Regions from separate parts of the Staphylococcus capitis subsp. capitis genome, predicted to be linked through region 2. Evidence: predicted binding sites of a transcription regulator. Region 2 holds the regulator's gene; the other holds the start of a gene.
What was found. Region 2 encodes LexA, which represses DNA repair genes until DNA is damaged. Its sites were predicted from a motif close to CGAACATATGTTCG; they were not measured.

Region 1: V6C74_RS04460 (YolD-like family protein) is a predicted target of LexA. The motif match lies at 2,985-2,998, and genes of this name have one in related genera.

The regions. Positions count from the first base shown of each region.
Region 1 is NZ_CP145263.1:885,478-892,927, forward strand. It holds gene V6C74_RS04445 (DUF4097 family beta strand repeat-containing protein) at 1-703, shown strand, start outside; gene V6C74_RS04450 (C45 family autoproteolytic acyltransferase/hydolase) at 856-1,896, opposite strand; gene V6C74_RS04455 (hypothetical protein) at 2,308-2,478, shown strand; gene V6C74_RS04460 (YolD-like family protein) at 2,551-2,949, opposite strand; gene arsB (arsenite efflux transporter membrane subunit ArsB) at 3,066-4,355, opposite strand; gene V6C74_RS04470 (lactonase family protein) at 4,536-5,564, shown strand; gene V6C74_RS04475 (aldehyde dehydrogenase) at 5,681-7,060, opposite strand; gene V6C74_RS04480 (manganese-dependent inorganic pyrophosphatase) at 7,256-7,450, opposite strand, start outside.
Region 2 is NZ_CP145263.1:1,435,703-1,443,152, reverse strand. It holds gene rpsN (30S ribosomal protein S14) at 19-288, shown strand; gene guaC (GMP reductase) at 451-1,428, shown strand; gene V6C74_RS07240 (CAP domain-containing protein) at 1,451-2,467, shown strand; gene lexA (transcriptional repressor LexA) at 2,688-3,308, opposite strand; gene sosA (DNA damage-induced cell division inhibitor SosA) at 3,451-3,684, shown strand; gene V6C74_RS07225 (DUF896 domain-containing protein) at 3,850-4,089, shown strand; gene tkt (transketolase) at 4,219-6,207, shown strand; gene V6C74_RS07215 (YneF family protein) at 6,426-6,662, shown strand; gene V6C74_RS07210 (CcdC family protein) at 7,277-7,450, shown strand, end outside.

The sequences.
Region 1 (7,450 bases), 550 kb from region 2:
TCAGTTGTCTTTAAGTACGATAGGTTCTGAAATAAACATTGTTAAAGGTAAGAAATTTAAAGTGGATTACCAAGGGGATAACGATGTATACGTCTCTAAGAAAGGTAAAATGCTTAAAGTTACTGAGAAACGTGCGACCAATAGAGGGTATGGATTAAACTTTAATCCTTTCCACCATAATAAGAAAAAACTTACTATTACTGTACCAAATGAACAATTAAAAGAACTGAGCGCTAAATCAGTAATAGGTGACATTCATTTAAGAAATATTAATGCCTCAACTGCCACAATTATAAATAACCGTTACTTTTCAATAGAACATTCGAATCTAAAAGATTTAAATGTAGATGAATCAAATAATATAGCTTATATATGTAATTCATCAGTTAAAAATGGAAATGTTAAAATCGGGAAAGGCAAATTAACAATTAGTCGTAGTGATTTTAAAGATTCAATCTTCTTGTTAAATGAAGGAGATATTAATATGAATAAAATGAAACCTTCAAATGATATTAAAGCTTCAACTAAAAAAGGAGATATAAATTATAATTTTGAATCTAAGCCTAAAGACACACTACTTAAGTTACATCCTGGACGTGGTGAAAAAGTAGTTAATAACAATAATTTTAAAGATGGAAAAGTAGGTAAGAGTAAAAATATTTTGGAATTTTATACTGTGGATGGAGATATTTCCATTAATTAGATATCTCGTATCTCTCTTTAAATACTTTATTATTAACCCATAAATGAGTAATTACATGATACTCATTTATGGGTTTTTATATATTGATTTTTTAAGCGAATTCTAAATTTTACATTATTAATGATTAGTAGAAATACAACTTACTCTACTATTTAATATGTGGCAAATGTCAAATCTGTATCAATTTTTCCGTTGAGATGTTTAATGGTTATATTATCATTTTTAAGCCATTGATAGAAGTTTATTTTAATCGGAGAACTATTCTCTCCAAGTCCAATCCAAGTTGTTAATGTTTGTGGCTCATAAAGCGATGTGTGAATTGTTCCAGACCAACTCTTAAATAATTTACTATAAATATTATATTGAGGATCATTAAACAACTTAAAAGCATCTTCTTTGCTTAAATTACTACTTGTGCTATCAATTACTCTTTCCAAACGTTCTTTAGATTCTTTAGTGTAGTTACGATTCTCATGTGTTAATAATTCAAAGTGATTGGTACATATAGGTTCGTATCTTATGTCTATAGAACGAGGTGTTACTTCAACAATGGCATAGTTAAGTTTCTTATCCATTAATATGTAACTAAAAGAACTTCTATGAGGAATTTCTTTTAAAAGTTGTATAGCCTCTTCGACGTTTTTACAATATTCAAGTATAAGTCTGCCTATCATATAACAAACAAAGCCGTTTGCTGGTTTTTTACGATGCATAAAATTATAAGCCATTGATAAACCATACTCATTCATACCGTCCATTCTGCCAGTTACTCTAGAAGTGGGGCCTATTTGTGCTAAACCACTATCATTTGGTTGGTATAGCAAATATCTACCATCGTAAGTAGAAGGATGATAATCGTAATTACGTAGTAAATAGTCTTTACCCTTAAAAACTGTACAACCACTATCTTTTAAATCAGTAAAACGATAATGGCCAAAATTTAATATAATTTGTTTAGTAGGGAGATTTAATACATCTTGCATACCTATAAGCTCGTCCCAAATTTTTGGAGCATATATTTGGAAAATGTTATACGTTTCTCTGACATCGATATCAAATCTCGGATTTCTTTTTTTCCATTCTTTTTCACGATTATTCAGTAGAGGAGTTCTTTGTAACCATTTGGCTGTTTCGACTCCTAAGTCATAATGAGAACCACGAAAGGTCATGATATCAGATTGAACATTTTGCATGTTAGTCATCCTTTCATTTCAAATGTTTACTTTAATGTAATCGTAAATTAACTTAATGTTAATTGAATTACCTTGGATGAAATATTACAATCGAATTGTATTTAATGAGGGAATTTTTTTAATCTTATGGGAGTGATATCTATGATTTCAGATAGTTGTAGAGCAATTGCTGATTCTGTTAAGTCATGGTGGTTAAGTTAATAATTTTTTATAAGGGTTATGATTGATTTTGGAATTTCATTTTTAACTTTAGTTAAGTGTTTAAATTAATCTTTAATTGACATATTACCATAAATTTAAATTTAGTTGAGAATGAGTAATTTTTGAAACGGGTATTTATTTATTGATAAAGATAAGTATGCTATCATAGTGAATTGTAGATATGCATATTAATTTTAGAGGTGAAAAGTAATGTGGAACTTTATTAAAGGTTTATTTAAATTTGTATTTAGCTTATTAGCTATTACTACAGTTGTAGTAGGCGTAGGTGTAGTTGCCTTTGCTTATATCTTCAAAAAAGATTTCGAAGATATTGAAAGAAAAACTAAAGAAATTGTTTCAGATATTGAAAATAATAATTAATTAGTCTAATATTTTAGTACTAATTTAAGATAATTGTTGGCATTAGCTTGAAAAAGCTAGTGCCAACTTTTTTTATGAGAAAGTAATATCAATAATATCTAAAATAGGAACTTTCTGATGATAGGTAGTACCTGGCTTTATCCCCTCAATTTCAAGATTTAATGAATCAATACGATGTATATTGAGATTAACAAAATTAATATAACCTTCTTCGTAATATTTTATATTAACAGGTTGAGACTTTTGTAATGCTTCGTGCAAGCGGATATTTAATTGAGCTAATTGATCATCTGAAAGTACTGGTCTATCTATTTTATTTTGATCAATCATATATTGATGGATAGTTTCGAATTGTTCGGGTAACGTTGCAAACGGAGCCCATTTAACCATGCCACGACCCGACGGAATGTTGCGATCTAACATTTCACGCGGAATATTTCGATAATCCGTTTCATTCTTTATATCCGTCATCTTTAAATCACCTCGTTCGATATAATTCTATTATACGAACACTTGTTCTATTTTGCAACATAAAATTGCTGGCTATATTTTTGAGTTTTAAAGCCAGCGTGAGAGTAAATTTAATTTTAAAAAATAATTAGAGTAAAATAGAGTCCTAGTAACGTTATAAATAGTACAGGAATAGTAATCACTATACCTGTTTTGAAATATGTTTCCCACGATATTTTTACGCCTTTTTGAGTTAATACATGAAGCCACAATAAAGTTGCTAAAGATCCAATAGGTGTAATTTTAGGACCTAAATCAGAACCAATAACATTTGCATAAATCATGCCATTTTTAATTATTCCATTAGAGTTAGACTGGGCAATAGCAATTGCATCTATTAAAACAGTAGGCAAGTTATTAATTATAGATGAGAGAAAGGCTGCAATAAATCCCATACCCATAATGCTACTAAATAGCCCATGGCTTGAAATAGAATTCAAAATATTTCCTAATACTAATGTTATACCTACATTTTTTAATCCATATACTACAAGATACATTCCAATTGAAAATATAACTATATTCCATGGAGCTTCTATTAAAACTTCTTTAGTATTAACTGCTTTAGAACGACTCGCTAAAAGTAAGAATACAAAAGCAATAATTAATGCTATAAAAGCCACGGGAATTTTAATAAACTCACTCGTTAAGTAACCCAATAATAAAATAATAAGAATAATCCAAGATGCTTTGAAAAGCTTTTTATCTCTTATCACTGATTGAGGCGTAGCTAAATTTCTAATATCCGTTCTTTTAGGAAGGGATCGTTTAAAATAAAGCCAAAGAACAAAATTACTTGCTAAAAATGAAAATAAATTTGGAATTATCATTCTTAGAGCATATTGAATAAATGTAATGTTAAAGTAGTCTGCAGAAACAATATTGACTAAATTACTTACAGTAAGCGGTAGGGAGGTAGTATCGGCTATAAATCCACTTGCTATAATAAATGGGAATATTGTTTTTTTATCAAAACCTAAACTTCTTACCATAGCTAATACTATTGGTGTAAGAATAAGTGCAGCACCATCATTGGCAAACAAAGCAGCAACTAAAGCACCTAAAGTCATTATAAAAATAAACATTCTAAATCCATGGCCTTTTGAGGCAATAATCATATGTAAAGCGGCCCATTCAAAAAAGCCGATACGATCTAAAATCAATGATATTAAAATAATAGCAACGAAAGTTAATGTTGCATTCCAAACTATATTTGTAACTGTAACAATATCAGTTAGAGATACGACGCCTGAAACAATAGCTAAAAGTGCACCAACTATAGCAGTAATACCTATATTTAATCCTTTTGGTTGCCAAATAACGAAAATTAAAGTTATAACGAAAATAGTAATAGCTATAAAAGTCATAAATGATTCACTCAACTTTCTTTATGTAAGAGTAAATAGATTAAAAATTTAATGAACATACTATAGAATATCAATTTCCCTATATTTTATCTATAGTGGTAAGTGCAAAAGTTTTAATTGTAAATCGCTGACACTTATAGTTAAAATTAAACCAATAATAAAACTTACGGAGGGATTAATATGACAATTGGATATATTGGCTCTTATACAAAGCAAAATGGTAAAGGCATTTACCGTTTTGAATTAGAGGATTTAAAAGGCACAATAAAAGAAGTTCAAACAGGTTATGAAATAGTAGCTTCTACATATTTGACAAGAAATGAAAACTATTTATATGCCATTACTAAAGAAAATGAAAATTGTGGTGTAGCGAGCTTTAAAATAACGCAAGATGGTGGTTTAGAACTAATTAATAAATGTTTAGCATCTAAAAATGGAACAGGATGTTATATACAAATTTCTAGTGATAATAATTATTTATTCGAAGCTGTTTATGGTGCTGGGATTGCACGCATCTATAAGGTGAACAAAAATACTGGAGAAATTGAAAAACTTATTGAGGAACTTGAACACGAATATCCTACAGGTCCACATGAAAGACAGGAATCACCGCATGTCCATTTTTTAAATGAAACACCAGATAAAAAATATGTAGTAGCAGCAGATTTAGGCTCAGATAGAATTGTCACATATACATATGGTGACGAAGGTTTAAAAGAATATGCTGTTTCACAATTTAAAGAGGCGGATGGCACTAGACATATTACATTCAGTAAAGATGGTAAATATGCGTATGTAGTTCATGAATTATCTAATTATGTAAGTGTAACAGAATATCACGATGGAGAATTCAAAGAAATAGAAAGACATCTTACAATTCCACAAGATTTTAAAGGAGAATCAAAATTAGCTGCGGTAAGATTATCTCATGATCAAAAACATTTATATGTAAGTAATAGAGGTCATGATAGCATAGCTATTTATGAAGTCGAAAATAATGGAAAATCATTAAAATTGGTGGATATTCAACCTACTGAAGATGAATTTCCTCGAGATTTTAATATCACGCCTGATGATAAGTATATAGTATGTGCACACCAAGAAGGCGAGTCTAAAGTAACTGTGTTTAAAAGAGATAGTATTACAGGAAAACTTGAAATGATTGATGACCAAGAAAACGCACCAGAAGGGGTCTGCGTTTTATTTTAAATAAATAGGCTCCATATGTAACTAATGAGCGGAAAATCCTAAAAGTTAAATAAAGTTTTATCTTTCAGAATTGCGTTCATACCCAATTACATATGGAGCATTTTATAGTTAGTATTTTAATTTTTAAAAAAGGCTTTGATGTATTTGAATTTGCCTTTATAAGGTGGAAAGTAGATACTTGATTCTAAACGTGTAGATTTAAATGTATATGATTTCATATGACTAAAAGTATCAAAAGAATATTTACCATGATATTGACCGATACCTGAAGCACCAATACCACCAAATGGTAAATTAGGATTTGCTAAATGCATCAGTGTATCATTTATAGCACCACCACCGAATGACAACTCTTCAATAACGCGTTGAGTTGAATTTTCATCCTCACTAAAAAGATATAAACTCAAAGGTTTAGATTTACTTTGAATAATTTGAACTGCCTCATCAAAATCATCATAAGTAATAATTGGTAAGATGGGCCCGAAAATCTCCTCCTGCATGATTTGATCTTGTAGATTAACATTGTCTATTATTGTAGGCTCTATATATAAATCTTCTTCAAAGCTGTTACCACCGAAAATAATTTTACTTTTGTGAGTTTCTAATAGTTCATTTAAGCGATTAAAATGTTTTTTGTTAACAATTCTTCCAAAATCAGGGCTTTCTTTAATGTTTTCTCCATAAAATTCAGTAATTGTTTGTCTTAGAGCTTTAATAAAATCATTTTTAACTTTACGATTTATTAGAATATAATCAGGTGCTACACATGTTTGTCCTGCATTCGTAAATTTTCCGAAACTAATTCTTTCGCTAGCGACTTTTAAATTTGCAGTTTGGTCAATAATTACTGGAGATTTACCGCCTAACTCTAAAGTAACGGGTACTAGATTTCTGGCAGCAGATTCATAGACGATTTGACCAACTTTTTCACTTCCAGTGAAGAACATATAATCGAATGGTAAATTGATTAAGGTTTGTGTTTCCTCAATTCCCCCTTTAATAACAGAAATATAATTCTCTTCGAATGTATCTTGAATTATATCTTCAATTACTTCTGTTACGTTAGGGGTAAGTTCAGAAGGTTTAACAATGGCAGTATTACCGGCAGCTATAGCCCCAATCAAAGGTTCGAAAACAAGTTGTACAGGATAATTAAAGGGACCAATTATTAAAACAGTACCGTAGGGTTCATTTTTTATATAACTTTTAGTTGGAAATAAATAAAGAGGTGTTTCGACTTGTTTCGTTTTAGCCCAATTTTTTAGTTCTTTTCTAGCAAGTTTAATACTTTTTAATAATATACCAATTTCTGTAGCATAAGCTTCTACTTTACTTTTTCCTAAATCTTTTTTGAGCGCTTCTAGTAAAGCTTGTTCATGATTTTTAATACTTTTACTTAAAGCTTTTAATTGATGTTTTCTAAACTTTAAATCTTTAGTTTTGTGTGTATTGAAAAATTGCTTGTTAATATTAAATTGTTGTTCAATGTCGTTCATTTTAAAGTTTTACCTCCCTGGATTTTTTTGTTATTAAAAGAGGTCTATGTAATCACATAAATATTTAATTTGTAAAACAATAAGACACTTAACAAATTTATACCCCAAAAAAGCACTATTAATGTTATTTCATATATTAAAAAAGGGAGCATTTTAAAATGCTCCCAATAAATTCATTTATGTGAATTCAAATTTTTAAGATAATACTTCAGTAATTTGAGGTACTACTTGTTTCTTACGAGAAACTACGCCAGATAAGAAGGCCATTCCATCATCTAATTGAACGTTAAATGCTTCTCCTACTTTATCTTTTTCAGCACCCACAACTAAAATTTTAGAATCACTGTTAATAATATCAGTTACAACGAGTACGAATAAGTCATATTTTTC
Region 2 (7,450 bases):
GAAAAGAGGTTAAATTAAATGGCAAAAAAATCTAAAGTAGTTAAAGAACAAAAAAGGGAAGAACTTGTAAATAAATATTATGAATTACGTAAAGAACTAAAAGCCAAAGGTGATTATGAAGCGCTTAGGAAACTTCCTAGAGATTCATCACCTACAAGATTAACTAGAAGATGTAAAGTGACAGGGCGTCCAAGAGGTGTTTTACGCAAATTTGAAATGTCTCGAATTGCTTTTAGAGAACATGCACATAAAGGTCAAATCCCTGGCGTAAAAAAATCAAGCTGGTAAAAAAGAATTTATGTCTTTTGTCCATTTACATTAGTAAAAAAACAATGTACAGTTAGTAAGGATAAAGAATAACTGAATAATATGTGCAAATTTAATATGATTATTCGGTTTTAAAGTATTATCCAATTAAAATTTTTAATTGTAAGGGGCAAAAGACATAAAATGAAGATTTTTGACTATGAAGATATACAATTAATACCAAATAAATGTATTGTTAATAGCCGCTCTGAATGTGATACTTCAATTAAGTTCGGACCACGCACATTTAAATTACCAGTGGTTCCGGCCAATATGCAGACAGTAATGAATGAAGAACTTGCACAATGGTTCGCTCAAAATGACTATTTTTATATTATGCATCGCTTTGATGAAGAAGCTAGAATTCCATTTATTAAAAAAATGCAAGATGATGGACTATTCGCTTCTATCTCTGTTGGAGTAAAAGAAAATGAATTTAAATTCATAGAAGAACTCGCTTCGAAATCTTTAGTTCCAGAATATATCACGATTGATATTGCGCACGGTCATTCAGATTCAGTTATCAATATGATTAAACATATTAAAAACCACATACCTCAAAGTTTCGTTATTGCTGGTAATGTTGGCACACCTGAAGGCGTTAGAGAGCTTGAAAATGCTGGCGCTGATGCAACAAAAGTTGGTATTGGTCCAGGTCGTGTTTGTATAACTAAAATCAAAACAGGCTTTGGTACTGGAGGTTGGCAATTAGCTGCGCTAAACATTTGTAGTAAAGCTGCTCGCAAACCTATCATTGCTGATGGTGGTTTAAGAACTCATGGTGATATAGCTAAATCAATTCGTTTTGGTGCATCAATGGTAATGATTGGCTCGTTGTTCGCTGCACACGAAGAGTCACCAGGAGAGACAGTTGAACTTGAAGGTAAGAAATATAAAGAATATTTTGGAAGTGCTTCAGAATTCCAAAAAGGCGAACATAAAAATGTTGAAGGTAAAAAAATGTTTGTCGAACATAAAGGTTCACTTAAAGATACTTTAATTGAAATGCAACAAGATTTACAAAGTTCTATATCTTATGCCGGTGGTAAAGATTTAAAATCATTAAGAACTGTAGACTATGTTATCGTGAGAAACTCAATTTTCAATGGTGATAGAGACTAAGTTTAAATAGTAGGTGTAAAAAATTAAAAGATTTCTATTATTCGTTGTAGTTTTATTATGTATTGTTATTTTCACACCCATTAAAGAAGCTCAGCCATTAGTACATTTTCAAAAGGAAGTGCGACAACAAGTTGATACTTGGATTAATAACGATTTAAATGGTAATGATAAATCATTATCTGTTCCTAGAAAACAAGAGTTTGCACTAAATAATATCCAAATGAATATGTCTAAGAAAACCGTTGAAAGTGAATTAGGTAAAGAAAAACGTATTACTTCTAATGAATATGGAACTAAGTGGTACACATATTATAATGAAGATTATGATCATTTTATTATGATTAGTTATATAAAAAATCACGTTAATGCCATGTATTCTAATCAAAATATAATTTCTTCAAAATCTAAAATTAAATACGCTACTCCTAAAGAAACTGTAAGAGATCGGTTAGGTAGTCCGATAAAATATATTAATAAAAGGCGATATCGTTTTGAGGTAACAAACAACGAATACGATGTTTTCCATAAAGATCATATTTATACAACAGTTTTTTACGATAAACATCAAAGTAGTGGAGTGACTGCGTTATTACAAGTAAGTGAGAATATGGAAAATCGCATACGTCAACAATATGGAGCACCATCTAAAGAATTAGAAAAAAGCTTTGAATTACAAAATTTTGATATAGTTAACTCGGAAAGAAAGCAACATAGTCTAAATACATTAAGTTATTCAAGCAAAATTTCAAATACTGCTAGAAAACATAGTAAAAATATGTCTAAAAATAACTTCTTCGATCACACTGACAATAAAGGGCATTCTCCTTTCGATAGATTGAAAAGTGATAATATTGATTTTAATGCAGCTGGAGAAAATCTTGCTTATGGCCAAGTTAATAGTATTTATGCTCATGAAGGGTTAATGAATTCATTAGGACATAGAAAGAATATACTTAATACCCATTATCGAAATTTAGGTGTAGGTGTCGACTTTAATAAAGAGAAACAGCCATTTTGGACTGAGAATTATACAGAGTAAAAGTTTATCTTAAGTGAATAAGGGTAAACAATGTTCGTAAGGATGTAGATAAACATGAAAACGAATAAAGAGAAACAACCCGATATACTAGATAAAATAAAAGACGTTTTAAACAAAGATTCTAAACAAAAGACAAGGTAGTACGAAAAACTACCTTGTCTTTTTATATATTCAATATGAGATTTTTTATAGGAGGTCTTAATTAGAGAGAAATTGATAGTTACATTTCTCTGTATAATCCTATGACTTTACCAACAACAATAACGTTATCTAAATAAATAGGATCCATAGTACTATTTTCAGGTTGTAATCGATAACGATTTTTCTCTTTATAGAAACGTTTAACTGTAGCTTCTTCGTCTTCTGTCATTGCTACTATAATATCGCCATTTTCAGCTATCGTTTGGCTTCTCACAATTACTTTATCGCCATCTAAAATACCAGCTTCAATCATACTTTCTCCTACTACATTTAGAATGAAAATATCACTATTGTGTGTTGAAGTTAAGTGTTCGGGTAACGGGAAATACTCTTCGATGTTCTCAACTGCCGTAATAGGAACACCGGCAGTAACTTTACCTATAACAGGTACATGAATAGTTTCTTCAACATTAACTTCCTCTAGTTGTTCGCTAACTATTTCAATGGCTCTAGGTTTAGTAGGGTCTCTTCGAATATAACCTTTTTCTTCTAATCTGGATAAATGTCCGTGTACTGTTGAACTTGATGCTAAGCCTACAGCTTCACCTATTTCTCTAACACTAGGTGGATAACCCTTGGTTTGTACGATGTGTTTAATGTAATCATAAATCTCACTTTGTCGTTTAGTTAATTCTCTCATATATAGGCACTCCCTAATTTTATTTAAGTATATTATAGCATTAATCTTCTTTCAAAACAAACGTTTGTTCGTTTTGATGTTGACAGAGAACATTAGTTCTGATAAATTAAATATACAAACAAACGTTCTAGGAGTGAGATTAATGTTAATTAAGACAAAACAAAAGTTTTTATTATATATAGCTGTAGTACTCATCTCTTGCATGGTGTTCCTAACATTCTTTTTAAGTGTAAATCAAAGTGCGCACTCAGAACAAACGTACGAAATGACTGATCATGAAATTCATCAACAGGATAATAATAAATCAAATTATAAAGTTGAAGACAAACAAAATAGCGAACAGAATGACAATAAAGTGTTCGCTTTAGTTAACTAGTAAGTTTTAAAAATATACGTTGAGTAAGTATCGATGATGAGCGTAACTATTTGGTTATGCTCATTTTTTTGATATATTCTACACAAGAATTTAATGTAGGGAATCATATAGATTTTTAAAGTTTTACACATTTTGTTTTTAAAATTAACAAGGAGCGTGACGATGATGTCTAAGAAAGATTTAAATATAGATAGAATCAATGAACTAGCTAAAAAAAAGAAAGAAAAAGGTTTAACAGAAGATGAAGCTAAGGAGCAATCTAAATTAAGAAAGCAATATTTAGAATCATTTAGAAAAGGGTTCAAGCAACAACTTGAAAATACTAAAGTGATAGATCCTGAAGGAAATGATGTTACACCTGAAAAGGTTAAAAAAATTCAATCTAATAAAAATAATAAAGAGTGAAATAAGATCGTTCAGGGTAGTTCTTGAACATTTATTAGGAGCTAATTTATCAGATTTTTCTTTATCATTTTAAATTAAAATAAGTTATAATTATATTTAGATATTATTTGAAGAAGGGAAGACACAACGATGTTTAACGAAAAAGACCAATTGGCTATCGACACAATACGTGCACTTAGTATTGATGCTATCGAGAAAGCAAATTCAGGACACCCTGGTTTACCAATGGGAGCTGCCCCTATGGCGTATACATTATGGACACGTCATCTTAATTTTAACCCCCAATCTAAAGATTATTTTAATAAGGATAGATTTATTCTTTCAGCAGGACATGGGTCTGCCTTACTATATAGTTTATTACATGTATCAGGTAGTTTAGAATTAGAAGAACTAAAACAATTTAGACAATGGGGTTCTAAAACTCCAGGTCATCCAGAGTTTAGACATACAGATGGAGTAGAAGTAACAACTGGGCCACTAGGTCAAGGATTCGCAATGTCAGTGGGAATGGCACTTGCTGAAGATCACTTAGCTGGTAAATTTAATAAAGATAATTTTAATATGGTTGACCATTACACATACGTTTTAGCTTCAGATGGAGATTTAATGGAAGGGATTTCGCATGAAGCTGCATCATTTGCTGGTCATAATCAATTAGATAAGTTAATCGTTTTATACGATTCTAACGATATTTCACTTGATGGAGATTTAAATAAGTCTTTCTCAGAAGATACACAATCTAGATTTGAAGCATATGGTTGGAATTATATTTTAGTTAAAGATGGCAATGATTTAGAAGAAATTGATAATGCTATTAATAAAGCTAAATCACAACAAGGTCCAACTATTATTGAAGTTAAAACAGTTATCGGTTTCGGTTCTCCAAATAAAGCTGGTTCAAATGGAGTACATGGAGCTCCATTAGGCGAAGATGAAAGAAAACTTACTTTTGAAGCTTATGGACTTGATCCTGAACAACGATTCAATGTACCTGACGAGGTTTACGAAATCTTCCAAACTTCAATGTTAAAACGTGCGAACGAAAATGAAGATGCTTGGAAAGCCAAATTAGAAGAATATAGTAAGGAATATCCTGAATTAGCAGAAGAATTTAAGTTAGCTATTAGTGGTAAATTACCTCAAGGCTATGAAAAAGAGTTACCTAAATATGATTTAGATCATAAAGGAGCATCAAGAGCAGATTCTGGAGAAATTATTCAAAAACTTAGTCAAACAGTGCCATCGTTCTTCGGAGGTTCTGCTGATTTAGCAGGTTCTAATAAGTCTAATGTTAAAGAGGCTAAAGATTATGATAAAGAAACACCTGAAGGTAAAAATGTGTGGTTCGGTGTTCGTGAATTTGCGATGGGTGCAGCAGTGAACGGTATGGCTGCTCATGGTGGATTACACCCTTATGCAGCAACATTCTTCGTATTTAGTGACTACTTAAAACCTGCATTACGCTTATCAGCTATCATGGGTCTTAACTCAACATTTATTTTTACACATGATTCAATAGCTGTTGGTGAAGATGGTCCTACACATGAACCGATTGAACAATTAGCAGGCTTACGTGCTATTCCTAATATGAATGTTATCCGACCAGCAGACGGTAATGAAACACGTGTAGCATGGGAAGTAGCATTAGAATCAGAACAAACACCAACTTCTCTAGTTTTAACACGTCAAAACTTACCAACTTTAGATGTTGCTGAAGAAACAATAGAAGCAGGGGTCCGTAAAGGTGCTTATGTAGTATTTGAAACAGAAAAAGAACCTGAATACTTATTATTGGCATCTGGTTCAGAAGTTAGTTTAGCAGTAGAAGCTGCCAAAGATTTAGACAAACAAGGAAAAGGTGTTAGAGTCGTATCAATGCCGAACTGGTTTGCATTTGATAAACAATCAGATGATTATAAAGAATCTGTATTACCAGCCTCAATCACTAAGCGTGTAGCTATTGAAATGGCATCACCTTTAGGTTGGCATAAATATGTTGGAACAGAAGGTAAAGTTATTGGTATTGATGGTTTTGGCGCAAGTGCACCTGGTGATTTAGTAGTTGAAAAATATGGATTCACTAAAGAAAATATATTAAATCAAATTCGTACATTCTAATATTTTTAAATAATTAGTAATTTGAAAAGGGTTACTAGTTCAAGTTTATTAGCTAGTAGCCTTTTATTTTTATATAATTTTAATAGTAAATTTGTTTAGAAAAACTAAAATTTGTTATCATTGCTAATGGTAGATATTAGTTATCACTATAAAGTGCCTCTTGAAATAACAAAGTGAATTTAGTAAAATTCAGTAGGATAAAGAAAGTGGGTGAAACAATGGCAACTTGGTTAGCAATTATTTTAATCATTTTAGCACTTATCGTAGGATTAATCGGTGGTTTCTTTTTAGCAAGAAAATATATGATGGATTACCTCAAGAAAAACCCACCTATCAATGAAGAAATGCTACGTATGATGATGATGCAAATGGGTCAGAAACCATCACAAAAGAAAATCAATCAAATGATGACAATGATGAACAAAAATATGGACCAAAACATGAAAGGCAAATAAAGCAATATTATTTCGAGCATCACAGTGTATTAATAATCACTGTGATGCTTTTTTTGTCACCTGTAGTAGTAAGGATGATGCTGAATTTTATTTAATCTTTGCTTAATATTGAATTTGATCGAGATAATAAATTAAATTTGTGAACTAGTTATTATCCAACGATAGTTATTATAGTGGTTAATCAAAATATATTGTAAATCGTAACTTAAAAACAAAAGTGTATTAAAAAAGTTAAAATTATTAAGGTACATAGCAATAAACTTGGTTTACTATTTAATTGGGGGCGATAAATAATGACAAGTCGTAATAAAGAATTACTTAAATTGGGTTTTAATGTAGTAGACTTAACCATCTCTATCATTTTAATTTATTTGTTAATTAAACTATAGACTGGTCATTTATAATAAACCTTCAATAACTCATGTCTTAGTGGAAAGATTAATCTGCTAAGACATTTTTTAACTGTATGGAAATTTAAATTAGTTATTGATAAACCTAGCTTTTAAATCTTTTGAATTTTAGTAAGTTTAAAGTAGTCATTGATATAAGGATAGTGATATACTATCATATGATGAATTAAGAGTATTAAGTTTATGTCATAAGAAGGTGTCAAATTGGCTTATTTAGTATTTTCTATTGTCGTTGCTTTTTTAATGGGCGCAGTAGTTATTGTAATTAGAATGAAAGCTCAAAAGTTCCCGGTTAATGAGAAAAAAATCATATTACCACCGTTTTTTATGGCAACTGGGGCTTTAATGTATATTATCCCATATTTTAGATTAACTGGT